DNA from 2 places in the Lujinxingia sediminis genome. Region 1 is predicted to be linked to the other one. Evidence: riboswitches for the same ligand, from Rfam matches in the RefSeq annotation. Region 1 holds a riboswitch; the other holds the start of a gene.
What was found. Region 1 has a riboswitch for thiamine pyrophosphate ahead of EA187_RS19025 (3-oxoacyl-ACP reductase). Riboswitches for the same ligand answer to the same signal wherever they lie in the genome.
Positions count from the first base shown of each region.

Region 2: linked by a shared signal. The riboswitch ahead of tenA (thiaminase II) and the one ahead of EA187_RS19025 (3-oxoacyl-ACP reductase) in region 1 are both predicted to bind thiamine pyrophosphate.

Region 1 is NZ_SADD01000018.1:81,787-90,246, forward strand. It holds gene EA187_RS19000 (SDR family NAD(P)-dependent oxidoreductase) at 1-237, shown strand, start outside; gene EA187_RS19005 (PfkB family carbohydrate kinase) at 234-1,181, shown strand; gene EA187_RS19010 (hypothetical protein) at 1,317-1,760, opposite strand; gene EA187_RS19015 (DNA cytosine methyltransferase) at 1,871-2,854, opposite strand; gene EA187_RS19020 (alpha/beta fold hydrolase) at 2,854-3,570, opposite strand; gene EA187_RS19025 (3-oxoacyl-ACP reductase) at 3,740-4,504, opposite strand; TPP riboswitch at 4,561-4,659, opposite strand; gene EA187_RS19030 (nuclear transport factor 2 family protein) at 4,937-5,320, shown strand; gene EA187_RS21095 (hypothetical protein) at 5,247-5,474, opposite strand; gene EA187_RS21015 (hypothetical protein) at 5,445-5,579, shown strand; gene EA187_RS19040 (hypothetical protein) at 5,882-7,213, opposite strand; gene EA187_RS19045 (hypothetical protein) at 7,818-8,460, shown strand, end outside.
Region 2 is NZ_SADD01000009.1:184,613-193,072, forward strand. It holds gene EA187_RS15035 (hypothetical protein) at 1-1,408, opposite strand, end outside; gene EA187_RS15040 (cytochrome d ubiquinol oxidase subunit II) at 1,902-2,939, opposite strand; gene EA187_RS15045 (cytochrome ubiquinol oxidase subunit I) at 2,949-4,313, opposite strand; gene EA187_RS15050 (hypothetical protein) at 4,770-5,693, opposite strand; TPP riboswitch at 6,296-6,397, shown strand; gene tenA (thiaminase II) at 6,472-7,167, shown strand; gene EA187_RS15060 (hypothetical protein) at 7,659-8,460, shown strand, end outside.

The DNA.
Region 1 (8,460 bases):
GCGGTCTGCCCCGGCTGGGTCGACACGCCCATGGCCCGGGCCGACTCCGCCTACGCCGCGGAGCAAAAGGGCGAGGAGGTCGACGCCTTTCGCAAGAACGCGATCGCGGCGATTCCGCTCGGGCGCATGGTTGCCCCCGAAGAGGTCGCCGAGCTTATCGCCTTTCTGGCCAGCGACGCGGCCAGCGCCATCACCGGGCAAAGCTACAACGTGAGCAACGGTGAGTTTTTCAATTGAGCTCGCCACGTCCTACACAGCGCACGCTGGTCGTGGGTCACGTCACCCACGACCGCTACCCGGGTGGCTTTAAGGCGGGCGGCTGCGCCTACTATGGCGCCGAGGTGCATCGCCGCCTCAAGGGCCAGACCCGCCTCTTGAGCGTGGTCGGCGACGATTTCGAGTGCGACGCCGCTCTGGCCGACATTGAGCACACAAAAGTGCGCCGCGGGCAGACCACCGTCTTCGCCAACTACTACCCCGACGACGCCCCCCGGGTGCAGCTTCTGGAGGCCATCGCCCCGGACGTTAGCCCCGCGATCTGCCCTTCCGACTGGCGCAACGCCGACCTGGTGCATCTGGCGCCGGTCCTCGGCGAGGTCCCTCTCTCGGACTGGCTCCAGGCGCTTCGAGACGGTGGCCACCGCGGACGGGTTGCCATCAACATCCAGGGCTGGATCAAAGTGGGCGGCGCGCCCGTCGACGATCCCACCGCACTCGAATCTCTGCACGCGCGCGGGGTCGCCCCCGGCGCACGCCAGGTCGTGCAACGTCCCTGGGAGATCGAGGCCGAGGCCTTCAGGGGCGTCGACATCGCCTGCTTGAGCGAAGAAGATCTGATCGACCAGGGCGACCTTCTCGAACGCCTCTTGAGCGTCGTGCCCATCGTCGCGCTGACCCTGGGCACCCGCGGGAGCCGCATCTTCCAGGGCGGTCGCACCATCGAGGTGGGCATCTTCCCCACCGAGGCCGTTGACCCCACCGGCGCCGGCGACGTCTTTGCGGCCACCTTCACCCACCACCTGATGCTGGGCGCCGAGCCGGTCGAGGCCGCTCGCCAGGCCAGCGCGGCATCGTCGATCGTGGTCGAAGGACTGGGCCCCTCCACCCTGCATCGTTTAGGGGAGGCGCCAGCGCGTGCCTCGAAGATCCCCGCCCGAACGCTTCACCCGATGCCTGCCTGAGCCCTACTCACCACAACCTCGCCAGGGCGAACGCGCCAGATGGTGCCATCGGTGCCAGATGCCCGAGGCGCAATCCCCCTTTGAGCGGCGCAGAAGGCACCTGAGGGCTCGTGCGCGTCCGCGGCTCCGAAACCCTCAATGAAATACCCGCAGAAGCTCCCCCTTCCCGGGCAGCTCGACGATCGTTTCGGCCGGCCCCAGCTCCCTGCGATAGCAATGACGCACGCCATCCCCGCCGCTGATCAACCCGCGCCGCGTCGACCGCATCTCCTCATAATGGTAGCCGCGCCGCCGGAAGTCGTTGTCGCGAATCGGGCTCTCCTCGCCGAAGCAGATCTGGTGCACGACGTACTCGGTCAGCCCCTGTTCCTGCGCCTCACGACGCTCGCTCTCCAGCTGCCACCACCCCCAGCCCCACCAGCCCAGGTACCCCAGCGCCACCACAAAGAGCCCCAGCATGATCATGCCGCCCAGCGCCTTCTCAGCACGGGCCTCATCGACCTCGGGCAAAGGCTCCAGGCAATAGAGACAGTTGTTGGTGCCCGGGGGGTTGTTCTCATCACATGCGTTGCACTTCATGGCGGCTCCAGGCCTCATCGGGCTCATTCGACCGGTAGCTTCGCGTCGGTCTCGGTGTTCACATCAGGGTGCTCGCCAGCTAAACGAGCCCGGGGCCTGCCTGTCAACCCTCACTGAGCGGTCAACGCCTCCATCGCCCGATCACCGAGGTGAGAATCCGCATGAGCCAGGGTGGGAATCAGCGCGCTGAGCACCTCGCGCATCGCCCAGACCGAGAGGCTGTTGCCGATGAGTTTGTAGCGCTGGCGCAGGCTCACATGCTCTGGAAACCCGAACGTGGTGCCAAAGCCCATCAACCCCAGCATCTCACCCGGCGTAAAGCGGCGTACGCGCCCGTCGTCCATGCGCAGGTAGGCGCCGGCGGCCTGCCAGGTCTTGCCATAGGCCCCGGTGAAGGTGTTGGCGATGCGGGTGGGCTCCTCGCGCAGATCGAAGATGCGCATGCCCGGCCCGTGTTTTGCGATCACATCCACCGGCACCACCACATCGAGGAGCTCCCCGTCTGTCGGCGAGCCTAAAAAGTCGGCCAGTGGACGCATCACGGGCTTCGGCAGCTCGCGCCAGGGGAGCAGGCCGCGGCGGCTGGCCACCAGATAATAGCGCTCGCGCTGCGCCGGAATCCCGAGCTCGGAGGGACAGAGCAGACGCTCGGCCACCTCGTAGCCGGCATCTCTCAACGTCGTGAGCACGAGGTGATGCGCCTCACTCCCCTGAAACCCCGGCACATTCTCCATCGCCACGCAGCTCGGCCCCTGCCGCCCGATAAGCTCCATAAGACGCACCAGACTGCGCGCGCGATGGTCCTGAAGATCCCGCTGCTCCCCGCGAGTGGTATAAGGCTGGCAGGGAGGCGACATCCACCACAGGTCGGCCTTAAACCCGAGGAGTTCCGCCTCATCGAGGTGCTCCAGATGGGCCTGACGCGCGCCGTGATCGGGAAAGTTGTGGCGGTACACCTCGATGGCGTGGCCCGAAAGATCGAGCGCGCCCACCACGCTCGCATGCTCCTGCACGGCGGCGGCAAAGCCGCCGATGCCGCAGAAAAGCTCCAGGCAGCGCAGGGGCGCATATGAGATGGGCGCATCGCTGAGCATCAGCCGGCCACCTGCTCAAGCCCGGCTACCAGCTGACCGTCGGTCAACAGGCCCATAAGCCGGTGGCCGCCGGCGGAGACCGCGCGGAGCTCGGTGCCCGTCTGCTCGCTTAAGCGCTCGCTGTCGACCAGCGGCACGGTATCATCGGTGGGATCATGAAAGATCAACGTGCGCGACGCCCCATCAAACCCCTCCAGGCGCGCCACCGCATCGATTCCCATTCGCCGGTGCGCCGCATGAAAGGCCGGCGCCAGCAGCACCGCCGGCCCCGTCCAGTGGCCGCGCAGCATCAGCTCAAGCGTGATCGCCCCGCCCCAGCTCGACCCCAGCACCACGTCGGGCTTAAAGGTCTCCAGGGCGCGCCGCTGCACCTCGACACATTGCTCGTAGCTTGTGCACACCGCCTGACGCGTCAGCTCGTCACCGCGCGCAGTCCACCACGCGCCGACACCCACCCCGGCCAGCGCCACCGGCCACATCTTCTTGCGCATAAGCCCCGCCCCGACCATCGCCGCGGCCCCCGCCGCAGCCACCTGCACCTCCGGGGAACGCAAGATATTGCGCATCACCGAGTGATAGCGGTCCAGGCGTTTGAGCGACATCCGCATATCCGCCGCACTCACATCCACGCCCATCGCCCGCAACTGCTGAACCTTCTCGCCAGACGGGCCGCTCTCCAGCCCATGCACAAACATCACTCTGGGGTAACTCGCCACGCTTCAACTCCTCACGCCTTCGTTCGCCACCATCACTCGCCGCACCGACCCGCCACGCCGCGACCTTCGGTCTTCTGGTACGTCAGCCTCGCTGGCAAAACAAGCCCCCCGGCGAGCGCGCCCGGAAGCATCGTGGCTCCCCGGCGCGCAGCCCCCCCCGACGCCGCTCTCAGTCGCAGACCAGCCCTCCATCCACCACCAGGTTCTGGCCGGTGACCCCGCGGGCCCACGAGCTCGCAAAGAAGAGCGCCACATCGGCCAGCTCCTCCGGCGTCGTCACGCGACCCAGGGGGGTGTTGGCGGCAATCAACTCAAAGACCTCATCGGGGGTAGCCCGGCTGGCATCGGTAACCCGCAAAAGCCCCCCGGAGATCATATTGACCGTCACGCCCAGAGGGCCCAGCTCCCGCGACATCGTGCGCGTCAGGCCCAGCAGCGCCCCCTTCGCGGCGGTATAATCGTGATAGGGCACCACCGGGTTCTGGAACAGGTTGGTGCCAATGGTGATCACTCGCCCGAACCCGGCCTCCCGCATCGCTGGAAGACAGGCCTGAATCAAGTTCAACGCCCCGCCAACCGAGGTCTGAGTCTGTGTGGCGATGTGCTCCCAGGAGAGCGTCTCGGCCTTCTCACGGCCGTCTCCGTTGAAGCTGTAGTCAGCCAGCGCGTTATGAACGAGCGTCGTCGGCGCCCCGAGCGTTTCGGTGGCCTCGGCCACCATCCTGGCCACCGCTGCCGAATCGGTAACATCGGCCTGAATGGCCCGCGCGCGCGGCCCCAGCTCCTCGGCAAGCGCCACCGCCTCGGCCTCACTCTTGCGCCAGTTCACCACCACCGCCGCGCCCTCCCGCGCGAAGGCACGCGCAATCGCCGCGCCCAACCCTCGTCCGGCCCCCGAAACGATCACCACCTGTTCTGCGAATGTTTTGCTCATCGTGCCCTTCCTCATGATGTGGAAGGAACGCAGCAAGCCGCCCCACCTGAGCGGCGCCGGCGCTTGTTGCGACTCCCTCCGCCGGTATTAGCCGGGTCAGGTTCAAAGGGTGCTTCTCAGCCTGTGCCCCGGCACAAGCGCCCCTGTCGTGCAGTGACCCTAGGTCAGAATCAGGGCCCCGACAACCATGCCCGGCGAGCTCACTTCTTTGTCTTAAAAGTCCACTAAGCCCCTCGCTGCTCACCGCCCCCGCCGCACACACAACCGAACACGCAAAGCCGGGCACGCAAAACCGACCGAGAGACGAACATCCTCCAGCAATGACGCCATCTTCCGCCAATCGGTTGGTCTTCGACACCCCGCGCCGATCTTCGATCTACAGCGCCCTTTGAGCGCTGCGCGGATCGAAAAACGACCGCCCCGGAGCTCCCGATGGACCCTCAAACACTCGCCAGACGCTCGGCCCGAGAGGTGCTAGAAGACCACCTCGACCTGGCCAGACGCTGGGATTTTGAAACGGATCTTGAGCGCAACTTCGACCCCGACATCGTCCTGATGACCACCTACGGCATCTTCCGCGGCGTTGAGGGCCTGCGCCAGAAGGTGCGCCTTCTCCAGGAACAGCTCCCCGAAGGCGTGTGGACCTACCACTCCATCATGGTCGAGCGGCACCTGGGCTTCCTGGAGTGGAGCGGCGTCGGTGAAAACGGTGCCCGGGTCGAAGATGGTGCCGACTCCTACCTCATCGAGGAGGGAAAGATTCGCGCCATGACCATTCACTACACGGTGATCCCGGACCGGCCTCCCGAGTCGTAAGCCGAACTCGCCCCGGGCCAGGTCGTCTCAAAGGCCCGCCCCCCGGGCACGCCATCATCGCCCGGGCCACATCCTCATCAAAAGGCTCACCGACCCCGCTGGCCAGGTGGTACACGAGGTTTTTTTGAAGACGCTCAAGCTCCCCGCGCTCCACCTGACGGTCGGCCAGGGGCCCAAAGCCGGTGGTCAACCCGTAGCTCAGCGCCCCCTTCTCCCGCTCCCCAACACCGAGCGGGAGACAGACATCGGCCACTCATGATGCGGGAATCGGCGAGTGTTCGAGATGGTCAAATCAGTCAGATCATCGCGACGCTCCGGGCACACCGCGCATATCGCACGCTCGCGCGCGCCGCGAAACGCAGCCCACACAACGACTCACAGGGGCGCCCCAAAAACCGACCGAGAGACCGACGAAGTCCAGTCGCAATGCGGGTCTTCCCCCCCTCCCCCCTCATTCGACCCAAACACCGACATCAACCTCGGGTCCCCCTCATCATCCAACCATGACAAAACGTCCCCCCGTGATCGTGCTGACACCGAAACGCGCGACAAAGAGCTTTCCTACTCCCGGCACGTGCCCACGGGAACCTCGATGTGCACGATATAAAACTCCGCCGCACGTAGGGGGGCAAAACCGATCTGCACCCGCGCCACACCGCGCGCGATGTCCGCCACGCTTGTCGTCGTGGCGTCGACGCGCACAAAATACGACTGCGACGCTGTCACCCCCTGAAACGCTCCCGCTTGAAAGAGCTCGTCCATAAACCCCTCCACCCGCTGCGCAAGCGTGGTCCAAAGGGACTCTTCATACGTCTCCCAGGCCGCAAAATGGGTCCCGGAGCGCACGCTCGCCAGGATCAGACTCTTCAGCCGCCGCACCCCAACGTAGCGCCCTTCGTTCGAAGGGTTCTCGCGGGTTCGCGCGCCCCAGACCAGGGGCTCCTCATCCAAGACACGCAGGGCGTTGACCATGCCCTCGGCATACTCCGCCATCTCGCCATTGCTCAGGTTCTGATCGAGGCCCTCCACGCCGGCCAGCACAGCATCAAGGCCGGCGGGAGCGGCCCACTCCCCTCGGCTGCGATCGGTGCGCACGATGACGCCAGCGACGGCGCCAGCTGGCCCCACTTCAAACGCCGGCTCATCAACGGCAACCCGCAGCCAGGGATGGTAGAGCGCAACCCGATCCCCATAGAAATCAAGGGGAACCTCGGGCGTCGCGGCCCCAATCTCAGCCACACTCCAGGAGCGCGGGAGCTCCCCGATGAAGAAGACGTGCTCATGCTCCTCCCGCTCCAGAAATTCTTCGAGACGGGTGTACGCGGCGGCCCGATCGCGCTCATTTTCAAGGCGCGCCAGCCCTGGCACGACCAGCAACCCTGCCGGAAGCACCCAGCGCGCAAGCTCCTCCCTCGAAGGCACCTCCCCGCCTGTGGGATACACCTTCGCAAGCTCCCCACCGTTCTCAAAAAAGAGCCAGATCGCCCACCCCAATGGATCATCCCCCTCGGGAGCGGCGGCCTCGTCGAGCCCGATATGCTGCGCGTACGCTTCATACGAGTCGACGATAAACGCCTCCGAAGGCTCGTCAGAACCACCACCGCTTCGCCCGATAAAGAGCCCGGTCGAGATATCTGCAGCGAGGATCTCCCCCTCCAGCACCGGCGTCGCGCAGGGGTCGAGGGCCTCTGCGTCCTCGCCGACCTCGGCATCGGAGCGCGTGTCTGCATCCGGCGCGTCCGCAGCATCTTCGGCAGCCTCCGCGTCGACATCCGCCCCACCGTCCCGCACCTCGCCAACATCAAGAGGAGGGACATCCGCCCCGACGTCTTCGCCCACATCCTCTGGGACATCCTTCGAGCAGGCGGTGAAACTCACGACGAGAATCGCCATCAACGCGAGACCACCTCTCCGGGTACTACAGCACGCAGTCACCTTCATGTTTTGCTCTCCTTAAGCAAGAAACGCCCCTGACGACCACCACCTTTCCCCCCTCATTGCAAAGCATTGAAGCGAGGCTAGCCCACCGCCTGAGCCATCATGCGCCGCTGCACCGCACACGCCTTCTCGCAACGCCGTGAGACCATGGTAACGCCTTTAAATCCGAGGTTAAGTGTGACCTGAGCAAAGCGCAAACCACAGGCGATGCTTTCGCACTATCGAGGATTTGCAACGCAGCTCAGGGCGCGCTCAATGCAGCAGACACGGCGTCAACATCTGCTCACGGCGTAGCCCCGGGTCAGGTTCTGAGGGTACATCTCAGCCTGTGAAGACTCACACGCGCGCCGGTCGTGTGTGCAAGCTCAGGCGGCACACAGACGCCTGGCAACCCGCCAGCTCCCCTGATGACTCGCCTTGACACCGATTTCTGCCCGGCAGCATATTCATGCGCATATCCCGTCGTTTTCGTCGTATCAAAACGACACTTCGCATGAGCTCCGCAGGGGGGGCACGTATGTTTTCGGTCCCCTCCTTCGGCCTTTCAATGGAGGTGTACATGGTTACGTACGAGAAATTGCTGCGTGTGCTTGTTCTTCTGGTCCTGGCTGCATCCGGCCCCCTGGGCTGCGGCCTCGAACATGACCCCGAAGACCCCACCATGGTCGGCGAGGACGACCTCGACAATGTCGTCCTGGAAGAGGGGGATATATCCCTCATCAGCGCCCGGTTCGGAATTGGCGACAACAACGAGTTTTATACCAACCTCGCCCACCTCCACGGGCGGACGCTGGCCGATCAGCGCTTCGACTTTGCCTCCGGCATCGTCTTGAAGAACAACAGCTCCTCGGCACGGACCGCAACGGTAAACCTCGTGCTACAGGGGTATTCGCAAATCGCCACCCAGCTTGTGCAGGTCCCTGCCAACGGCACCGCAGAAGTTCCGCCGATGAACCCGACGCTCGACTTCGATAAACTTTACTCCGTGACCACCCCGGTCGCATCCAACATCCAACTGGAAGTCCGCGAAGGCGACGCGCTCGTCGATCTTCGCGTGGAAACCGCGCAGATCCAGCCCATCAACCGCTTCCGCTGGTTCTGGGAGAACGGTCAGGGCGGCTACCAGGATATGCGCTTCCTCATCGGCGTGCTCGCCACACCGGAAGACCGGGGTAACGCGATCCAATCCCTGCTCACCGAGG
Region 2 (8,460 bases), on a different contig from region 1:
CGTCAACGTCGGTGAGGTTGAGTATGCGAAGGGAGCCCTCCACAACGTAGTAGGACTCGCCAGTCTCCTCCGCGTAGACGTTGAGCGTGTAGTCCACCTCGCCGGATTCATAGGTGCCAAGCGCTATGGCCTCGGGGGCGGCGTTCTTTTCAATGTGCCAGAGATATGGCCCGTGAAAGCTGCCCTCGGCAAAGGTTTGAACGAGGAGCTGGCCCTCCTGGTGGGTCTCTGCACAGTCGACTTCCACCGGGGCGCTGGCCGTTTGCAGGGGGGCTGTGATGTGGGCTTCGCGCTCGTCGATGCCTTCGTCAAAGGGGCATTCAAAGGTGCGGGTGTAGTTAAAGACGCAGGGCTGCTGGTCGAAGGGGCAGGGCGCTCGGATGTCATCGCCATCTCGAACGATGACGCGCTCAAGGGCGTCGAGGGGAGGCAGGCTGAGAAGGATGGATTGTGTGGCGCGGGCGCCCCGGGTGGGGCTCTCGTCGCTGACGTCGACGTTGAGCAACGCCTCGATGGTGCTTTCGTTTACGGACTCATCAAATCCGCTGAGTCTGTAGGTGCACTCAAGGCCGGACTGGCTCTTTAGCACCGTGGGGAAGTTCACTCCGCAGTCGAGAGCGACGGTTCGGCCGTCGATCTCCACTGATGCACTCTGGATGTGGGCGTCGGCGTCGGTGGTGTTTGTGAGGTAGGCAATGCCCTCGACGAAGATCTCGCGAGGGCCGATGTCGGTGGCGCTTACCGTGACCTCGTAGGTGACGTTGCCGGATGCCTCGGGACCGAGTTCCAGGCGCTGTGGGGTGGCGCTCTTTTCGAGATGCCAGTCGTAGGGCCCGACTGACCCCGGGAGGAGCGAGAACTGCGTGGTCAGAGCACGTTCGACGCAAAATGAGACGTCTTCGACGTCGGCCCAGGATGCGCCTTGCCGGGGGGCGTGCACGCCTTCGTCAGTCTGCACGGACGGGCGGTAGGTGTAGAGGTTGCCGGCGCCGGAGCCCCGGATGAAGAGGCCGTCGATGGTGCGTGTGTTGAGCGACTCCCAGATGAGGGCCGGGCCTTCGGTGCTCTGGTAGAGTTGCAGCGAGATGTTCAGAAGCTCGGCGCAGACCTCACCGTTGGCCAGAAAGTCTGAGGCTTGCGTGAAGGTATGTGGGCCGGAACTCAGCCGACTCAGGTCCAGCCGGCAGGCTACCCACCTCTCGGAGCGCGAGACGCCCAGTGTAGCGCCGGCGTCGCGACAGCTGGTGGCGTCGGGGGAATCATCGATGCGAACGGGGGTCTGGTGAAGGGACTCGGAGCGCCGAGTATCATCGGAGTCGGGGGCGTCGAGAGCAGGTGAACAGCCCGCACATAGATGGAGCGCGGCGAGCAGCGCGAGCATCGATTGAGCGTACTTCGGCATCGTCATGAGACTCCCCCCCGGGATGAAATTTCGGCGTTCGCTGCTTCGCTGCTCGGCGAGTTCTTCGGAGTGCGGGGCCGGTGATGGAAGGCGGCTCCGCCTACGTAAACGTAGTATCCATGAGGGTGGGGCCAAGGGGGCTGCGTGAGTGGCGAGTCAGCGCGAGCCAGGTGGATGTGGAGCGGGCCGATACCTGTGGCCGGTGCCCGGGGAACTCGATCGGTTCGGGCCGGGGGAGCGGTCGGAAGGAATCGGAAGGGGAGTCAGGGAGCTGCCCGAGAGAAGGGGAAGAAGCAGCAACTCTGCGAAGATGGTCGGACCGAGAGAAGGGCGAAGGTCAGTATTTATGCGGATATGGTCGGACCGAGAGAAGGGCAAAGGTCAGTATTTATGGGGATGTGGTCGGACCGAGAGAAGGGCCCAGGCTAGCAACTGTGCGGCGGTCATGGACCGACCTGGAGAGGGACAAGAGGCCGTCATGATGTGGATGAGAAGGCGCTTACGTCACCTCGTCGGGAGATGTTTCGGGGCGTGCGGCGCGGCCAGGTTTGAAGATTTTGTAGAGGTAGACGAAGGCGGGGAGCAGCAGGAGGCTGCCCAGGGCAAGCGCGATGAGGACGGGGCGTAGGACGGCGGTTTCGGCGGCGGCGTCGGTGATGCGGATGTCGGGGTAAACCAGGTAGGGGAACTGGGCCAGGGCCCAGCCCAGGAGGATGAGAGCGACCTGGAGGGCGGCAGCCGCGCGGGCCAGGTGAAAGCGGCGTATCCAGAGGGCGGCGATGGTGAGCAGGGCGGCCAGGCCTGTGACGAGCTGAAAGGGGATGGACCAGCGTGCGGTGGTGAGACCGGCCCAGATGAGCGGAGCATCGCGCATGGCGAGCAGGATAGCGGCCAGGGCGCAGGCACCGGTGGCAAGGGCGCTCCAGAGGGCGCGGCGGCGGAAGTCGTCTTTGAGGGCGTCGGTGTCCGCTTCGACGGTCATGTAAACGGCGGCCAGGAAGGCGCAGAGTGCGAGGGTGAGCGCGCCGATGGCGAAGGGAAAGGGTTGCAGCCACTCGGAGATGAAGTCGGTGTCGATGATGCCCGAGTCGAGGCGTCGAATGTCGCCGGAGGCGATAGCACCGGCGCAGATGCCCAGGAGAAAGGGGGTGATGATGCTGGCGATGGCGAAGACGCGGGCGGAGCGTCGCTCCAGGCGGTCGGCACCGGCCGAGTAGGATTGAAAGGCGAAGGCGGAGCCGCGCAGGACGATGCCCAGGAGCATCAAGGTCAGGGGGATGTGCAGGGCGGTCATGATGGCGGAGAAGGCCGGAGGAAAGCAGACGAAAAGAAGCACCACGACGAGGATGAGCCAGACGTGGTTGGCCTCCCAGATGGGGGCGATGGCGTCGGTGAGTGCGCTGCGCTGGTCGTCTTTACGTTCGCCGGTGGCGAAGAGGTACCAGATGCCGCCGCCGAAGTCGGCCCCGCCGGTGAGGAGGTAGACGATGAGCGCGAGCACGATGATGGCAGCCACGATCATGGGGAGTTCAAGCATGGTGGCACCTTAGTCGGAGTCGGGGAGGGGCGTGTCGGCGGCAGGTGGCGCAGCGTCTCTGAGGGCCTGGAGGGTGTTGAGGTCGGGGCTCTGGAAGACGTGGCGCCAGAGCAGGTAGACGACGATGATGGAGAGGATGATGTAGAGGATGGAGAAGACGGTGAAGGGGACGACGAGGTTGGTCATGGGGGTGATGGCGTCGGCGGTGCGCAAGTAGCCCTGGATGACCCAGGGTTGGCGACCGACCTCGGTGACGACCCAGCCGGCCTCAATGGCGATGATGCCCATGGGGGCGGTGAGAACGAGGAGCCAGAGGTACCAGCGGGCGGTGAAGAGGCGGCGTTTTCGCCAGCTCAGGACGACGCCGAGCAGGCTGATGGCGAGCATCCACATGCCGAGCGCGACCATGATCTGGAAGGCGATGTGCACGATGGCCACAGGTGGCCATTCGTCGCGGGGGAAGTCGTTGAGGCCGCGGACCTCGGCGTCGAAGTCTCCGTAGGCCAGAAAGCTCAGCGCACCGGGGATCTCAATGGCCCAGGGGGTCTGGCCGGTATCTTCATCGGGGAGTCCGAAGATGCGCAGGGGGGCGCGGGTCTCCGTTTCAAATTGGCCCTCCATCGCGGCGAGTTTGACAGGTTGGTTCTCGGCGGTGGCTTTGGCGAGGAGGTCGCCCATCAGGGGTTGGACCAGGGCGGTGATGGCGGCGATGGGGAGCGCGATGGCGATGGCGTGGCGGTGGAATGAGTTTCGGTGCTCGCGCAGCAACATCGCGGCGTGAATGCCCGCGACGGCAAAGGCAACGGACTGAAATGCGGCAATGACCATGTGGGCGCACTGGGTGAACCACATCGGGTTGAACATCGCCTCCCAGGGGCGAATGTTCACAAACTGGCCGTTGATATAGTCGAAGCCGGTGGGAGCGTTCATCCAGGCGTTGGCCGTGACCACGAAGATGCCGGAGGCGGTGCCGCATAGGAGTACCATGAGGCCGGCGAGCCAGTGAGCGCGGGGGCTGATGCGCTCCCAGCCGTAGAGGTAGATGCCCAGGAAGATGGCCTCCAGAAAGAAGGCAAAGCCCTCCAGCGAGAAGGGCATGCCGACGAGCGGGCCGGCGTGTTCCATAAACGTGGGCCAGAGCAGGCCGAGTTCAAAGGAGAGGACGGTACCGCTTACGGCGCCTACGGCGAAGATGATGGCGGTGCCGCGGGCCCATCGCCGGGCGAGCTCGCGGAAGACAGGGTCGCCGGTGCGCAGCCAGCGCCCCTCGGCGATGATCATGAGCAGAGGCATGGCCATGCCGACTACGGCGAAGATGATATGAAAGGCCAGCGACATCGCCATCTGGCTGCGTGCAGCGAGGAGATCTTCCATACGTACGGGCCCCCGTGGAGGAATCAGCGGTTGTGGGGGGGAGGATAGACACGTTGGTGGTGAGGAGTAGTGGAGAAGGGGCGCATCGCCCCTGTTTTCGGCGCTTTTCAGCCGACCGAGGGACCGACATTAGACCGACCGAGAGAAGGGCGTGGGGCCGAAATTCTGGGCGTGAGGGAGCATGCGAGTGGGGCTCGTTTGACTGGAGTAGGAGCGTTGACCGCCGGATTGCGTTAAATGCGCGGCATGAGGGGCGAGGATCGGCCGACGGGTGAGGGGCGGGAGCGACACAAGGTCTTTTTCAGGGGCCGATCGAGCTCAAACCGCGCGATGGTGTCGGTTCGCTGTCCTCGCGGAGCGGTGGGGCGGACAGAGGTTGGCATCGCCGCGTCTTTGTTGAGAATTGAGCGGTTTTTCCCGCGGGCGTCATCCCCTTAAGTTGTGGGAGCAGCCTGGTTACATTGTGCAGGCCAGGCCGTTCTCGGTCGGGTCGTGGTCCTGGCAGGTGATGGGGGCGTTGTGCCGCAACCAGACGGTGCCACAGGGGAACACGACGCGTTTCTGGCCTTTGAGCCAGCGTTCTCGCTGGCGGGCGTACTCGCTGCGGAAGGCGCGCTCTCGGGCGATTGCAGCGACGAGCGTGTTGAGGTTTTTGGAGGCGAAGCGGGGGCTGAGTTTTCCGGTCGGTGAAGGTGTGGACGGGCGGCTAAAAGGGTCGATTTCGAGAAGGTCATTAAGGCATTTTACGCGTCGCTTTTCGTTCTCTCGGGCGGCGATGAGTGCGTCTTCGGCTTGTTTAAGAAGGCCTTCAAAGTGCGCTTTGACCTCCTCCAGGCTCATGTGGCCGTAGCCGGGCGGGGGCTGAGGTGTGAACTCGACGTATTCGGGTGAGCGGCGGCCGAAGAAGACGCCGGGTTTGGGGACTCGTATCGGTGTGCCCCAGTCCCGGGGCATGATCTTGAAGCCGGGCCATTGGTCGGCGCGTTCCACCAGATCGGCGACCACCGGGTTGAGCCAGGTGTAGAGAAGTTTGCGCTCCTCGGCATCGCGATCAAGGAGGATGGTGTCGCAGTACTGGCGCCCGTCCCAGAAGTGGTCGCTGCGCTCCAGATCTTTGTTTCGTGCCCGGGCAATGCCGCTCATCGCATCGCGCATGAAGTGGCTGCGGCGACCTTTGAGGTCGGTCAGGATGATGTGAACGTGGTTGGACATGACCATCGCCGCGTGAATTTCCACGTTGTTCTTCTGCGTGGAGCGGCCGAAGACGTACTCCGCGATGGCGTTCATCGTGCCGCCGGGGCGCATGAAGTAGTTTCGATCGAAACAGCGGCGAGTGATCGCAACGACCTGACCTTCAACTTGACGTCGTGGGCGTGTCATTTTGGAGTCTCCAGGAGAGAGTGATGTGAGCTGCCTGAAGATGTTATCGAGCGCTGTGGAGAGACTTTGCGTGGGAGGAGGAGAACGGGGATGTGGTACGGGAGCCAGGCGACGCGATGATGTTGCGATCAGGCGCATAGAATCTGGAGTTGGTCGGTCTCTCGGTCGGGATCAAAAAAGTGTCAGTAAGGATGGGGCGTGGTGATGCTGTGATGCGGGGCTATCTGGCAATGCCATGGTGAGTTGAGGGGGGAACGTGCGTTTGCAGGATGACGACCCGGTTAGGTGACGCGGGCTAAAGTGGGTTGGTCGGTCTCTCGGTCGGGACAGAATCGGTCGAGCACGTTGGGTGCAAAGGTGTGTTCAAGAGGGGCGTTTGGATGTGCGAGAATCGGAAGATCGGCGCCTGAATGCGTGAGTTGGTCGATCTCTCGGTCGGGGCAGAATTGGTCGGGGAGGTATGGCAGCCGGGAGAAACCTCGTAGTGAGGCAGGGGGGCAGAACGGTGAACGCAGGCCGTCAGGCGCACAGGTTCTGATGGTGGTCGGTCTCTCGGTCGGGGGGAGCTTGCGTTTGTCGTGCAAGGCATTATGGTGTGCGCATTAGTGAGCCAGGGGTGCCTTTTCCGTTGTGGAGGAGGCTGAGACATACCCTCATGACCTGATCCGGTTCGTACCGGCGTAGGGAGGCTGTACATGAAAACAATGCTGTCCATCGACACGATGGCGGGGCGCCGCGTGCCTGGCTCTTCACTCACCTTTTTGTTGGAGGAGCTGCGATGAGCACACCCGCCTTTGATGTCCCGCCCTTTGCGAAGCGTTGCCTGGAGGCCGCGCGCGGCCAGTGGGGAGCGTCGTTTGAGCATCCCTTTGTGTTGGCGTTGGCCGAAGGGACGCTGGACGCTGAAAAGTTCAAGTTTTATCAGATGCAGGATGCCCGTTATCTGGAGGCCTTTGCCGATGCCGCGAGCCTGATCTCAACGCGTTGTGTGGCACCTGTGGATAAGTTGTGGTTTGTGGATGCCGCGCGTATGGCGCTTGTCGTCGAGGGGGAGCTGCACGCGGGCTACGGGGAGAAGCTGGGGTATGGTCCCGATGACATTGCGGCGATTGAGCTTACGCCCAATAACCGCGCCTACCAGGACCATATGATCTCGATGGCGACCCGGGGCACGTTGGTGGAGGCGGTTGGGGCGCTGACGCCCTGCCCCTGGCTCTACATCGCGCTGGGACAGCATCTTCTGGAACGTCTGGGGACCATTGAGGACGATCATCCCTACGCCAGCTGGCTGCGGATGTACTCGGATCCCGGCTTTAATGAGTACATGAATGAGATTCTGGGGCGTTTGCAGCGCTTTGCCGATGCCGCCGATGAGCCGGCGCGGGAGCGGGCGGTCCAGGCCTTTGTGACCAGCGTGCGCTACGAGTGGATGTTCTGGCAGCAGGCCTGGGAGCATCAGGAGTGGCCGGTCTGAGCGTATCGGTGATGGACGATCGACGCGCGTTCGGGGGGACGCGTATGACTCGGCTGAGAAAGCTCCCTTCGGGGAGTTTTTTGTTTGAGGGAGGGGGATTCGGCGGGAATCCCGGGAGTTTTGACGGACCGAGAGAAGGGCAAGGACGTGAGCATACGCCGAGATTATCCGACCGAGAGAAGGGCAAGGACGTGAGCATACGCCGAGATTATCCGACCGAGAGAAGGGCACGAGATTGCCCGACCGAGAGAAGGGCAAGGACGTGAGCATACGCCCGAGATTGTCCGACCGAGAGATGGACGAGGACGTGAGCATACGCCGATATTGACCGACCGAGAGAAGGACAAGGTCGCGGAAATACGCCGAAAATGTCTGACCGAGAGATGGGCGTGAGCGCGATGATCCCGGGGGGATTGCTCGTCAGGGGAGGCTGACGTAGCGTCAGAGAGGTTGAGTCGTTTTGGTGGCGATTACGCATATTGAAAAAGGGGATGGCTATGTGTCGAGACGGTCGAACGTTCTATGCGGCGCTGGTGCTCTGCGCGTTTGCGGGGGTGGTGGGATGCAACTCCGGCAACCTCTCGGGACATGGTGTGGATGTGCGCGATGTCGGGGGACTCGAAGATAGCTCGGCGCTTGATGCGGGGGATGGTGGTGATGCGCGAGGTGTTGAAGACGCAGGGGATTCTGACGGGGGCTTTGATGGCGATGAGGCTGATGCTGATGGCGGGGAGATGCCTGACACGGCCGATGGGCCCGATGCTGCTGATGCGCCTGACGTGAGTGAGGAGCCGGTCTGGGCCTGTGAGGGCGAGCCGAATTGCGAGGCGGTGGATGTGAGCACCACGCTCGGGCAGATGCGAGGGCTTGATGGATGCGCGTTTGAGCTCGCGTTGGAGGAGCCCATGGAAGATGGCGAGGCACTCGCCGACCGCCTTCTGGCCCGGGTGACCGGTGAGGCCGGGGGGCAGACGCGGACCATGGTCGATGTGCTCGGGGCGCTCAATCGTCAGGGACGCGCCGGTTTGCGCAGCTCTTTTGCGACGCGCTTGAGTGGACTTGGCGCGGTGGGATTTCGCTGGAATGCCGGCGATGATGATGTGAGCTACTGGTATCCACAGGGGATCAGCGGATCGAGCGACGCCGAGGCTTCGGGGCTTGTGGAGGGGCGGCGCGTGATCATGACGAGCTGGTACCACAAGACCGAGGCGCGGCCGACCAAGGGCGCGCGCCTCAGCGTGGCCGATATCAGCGACTTGAGCGATGTGCGCTACCGCCATCTCTTGCTCGTCG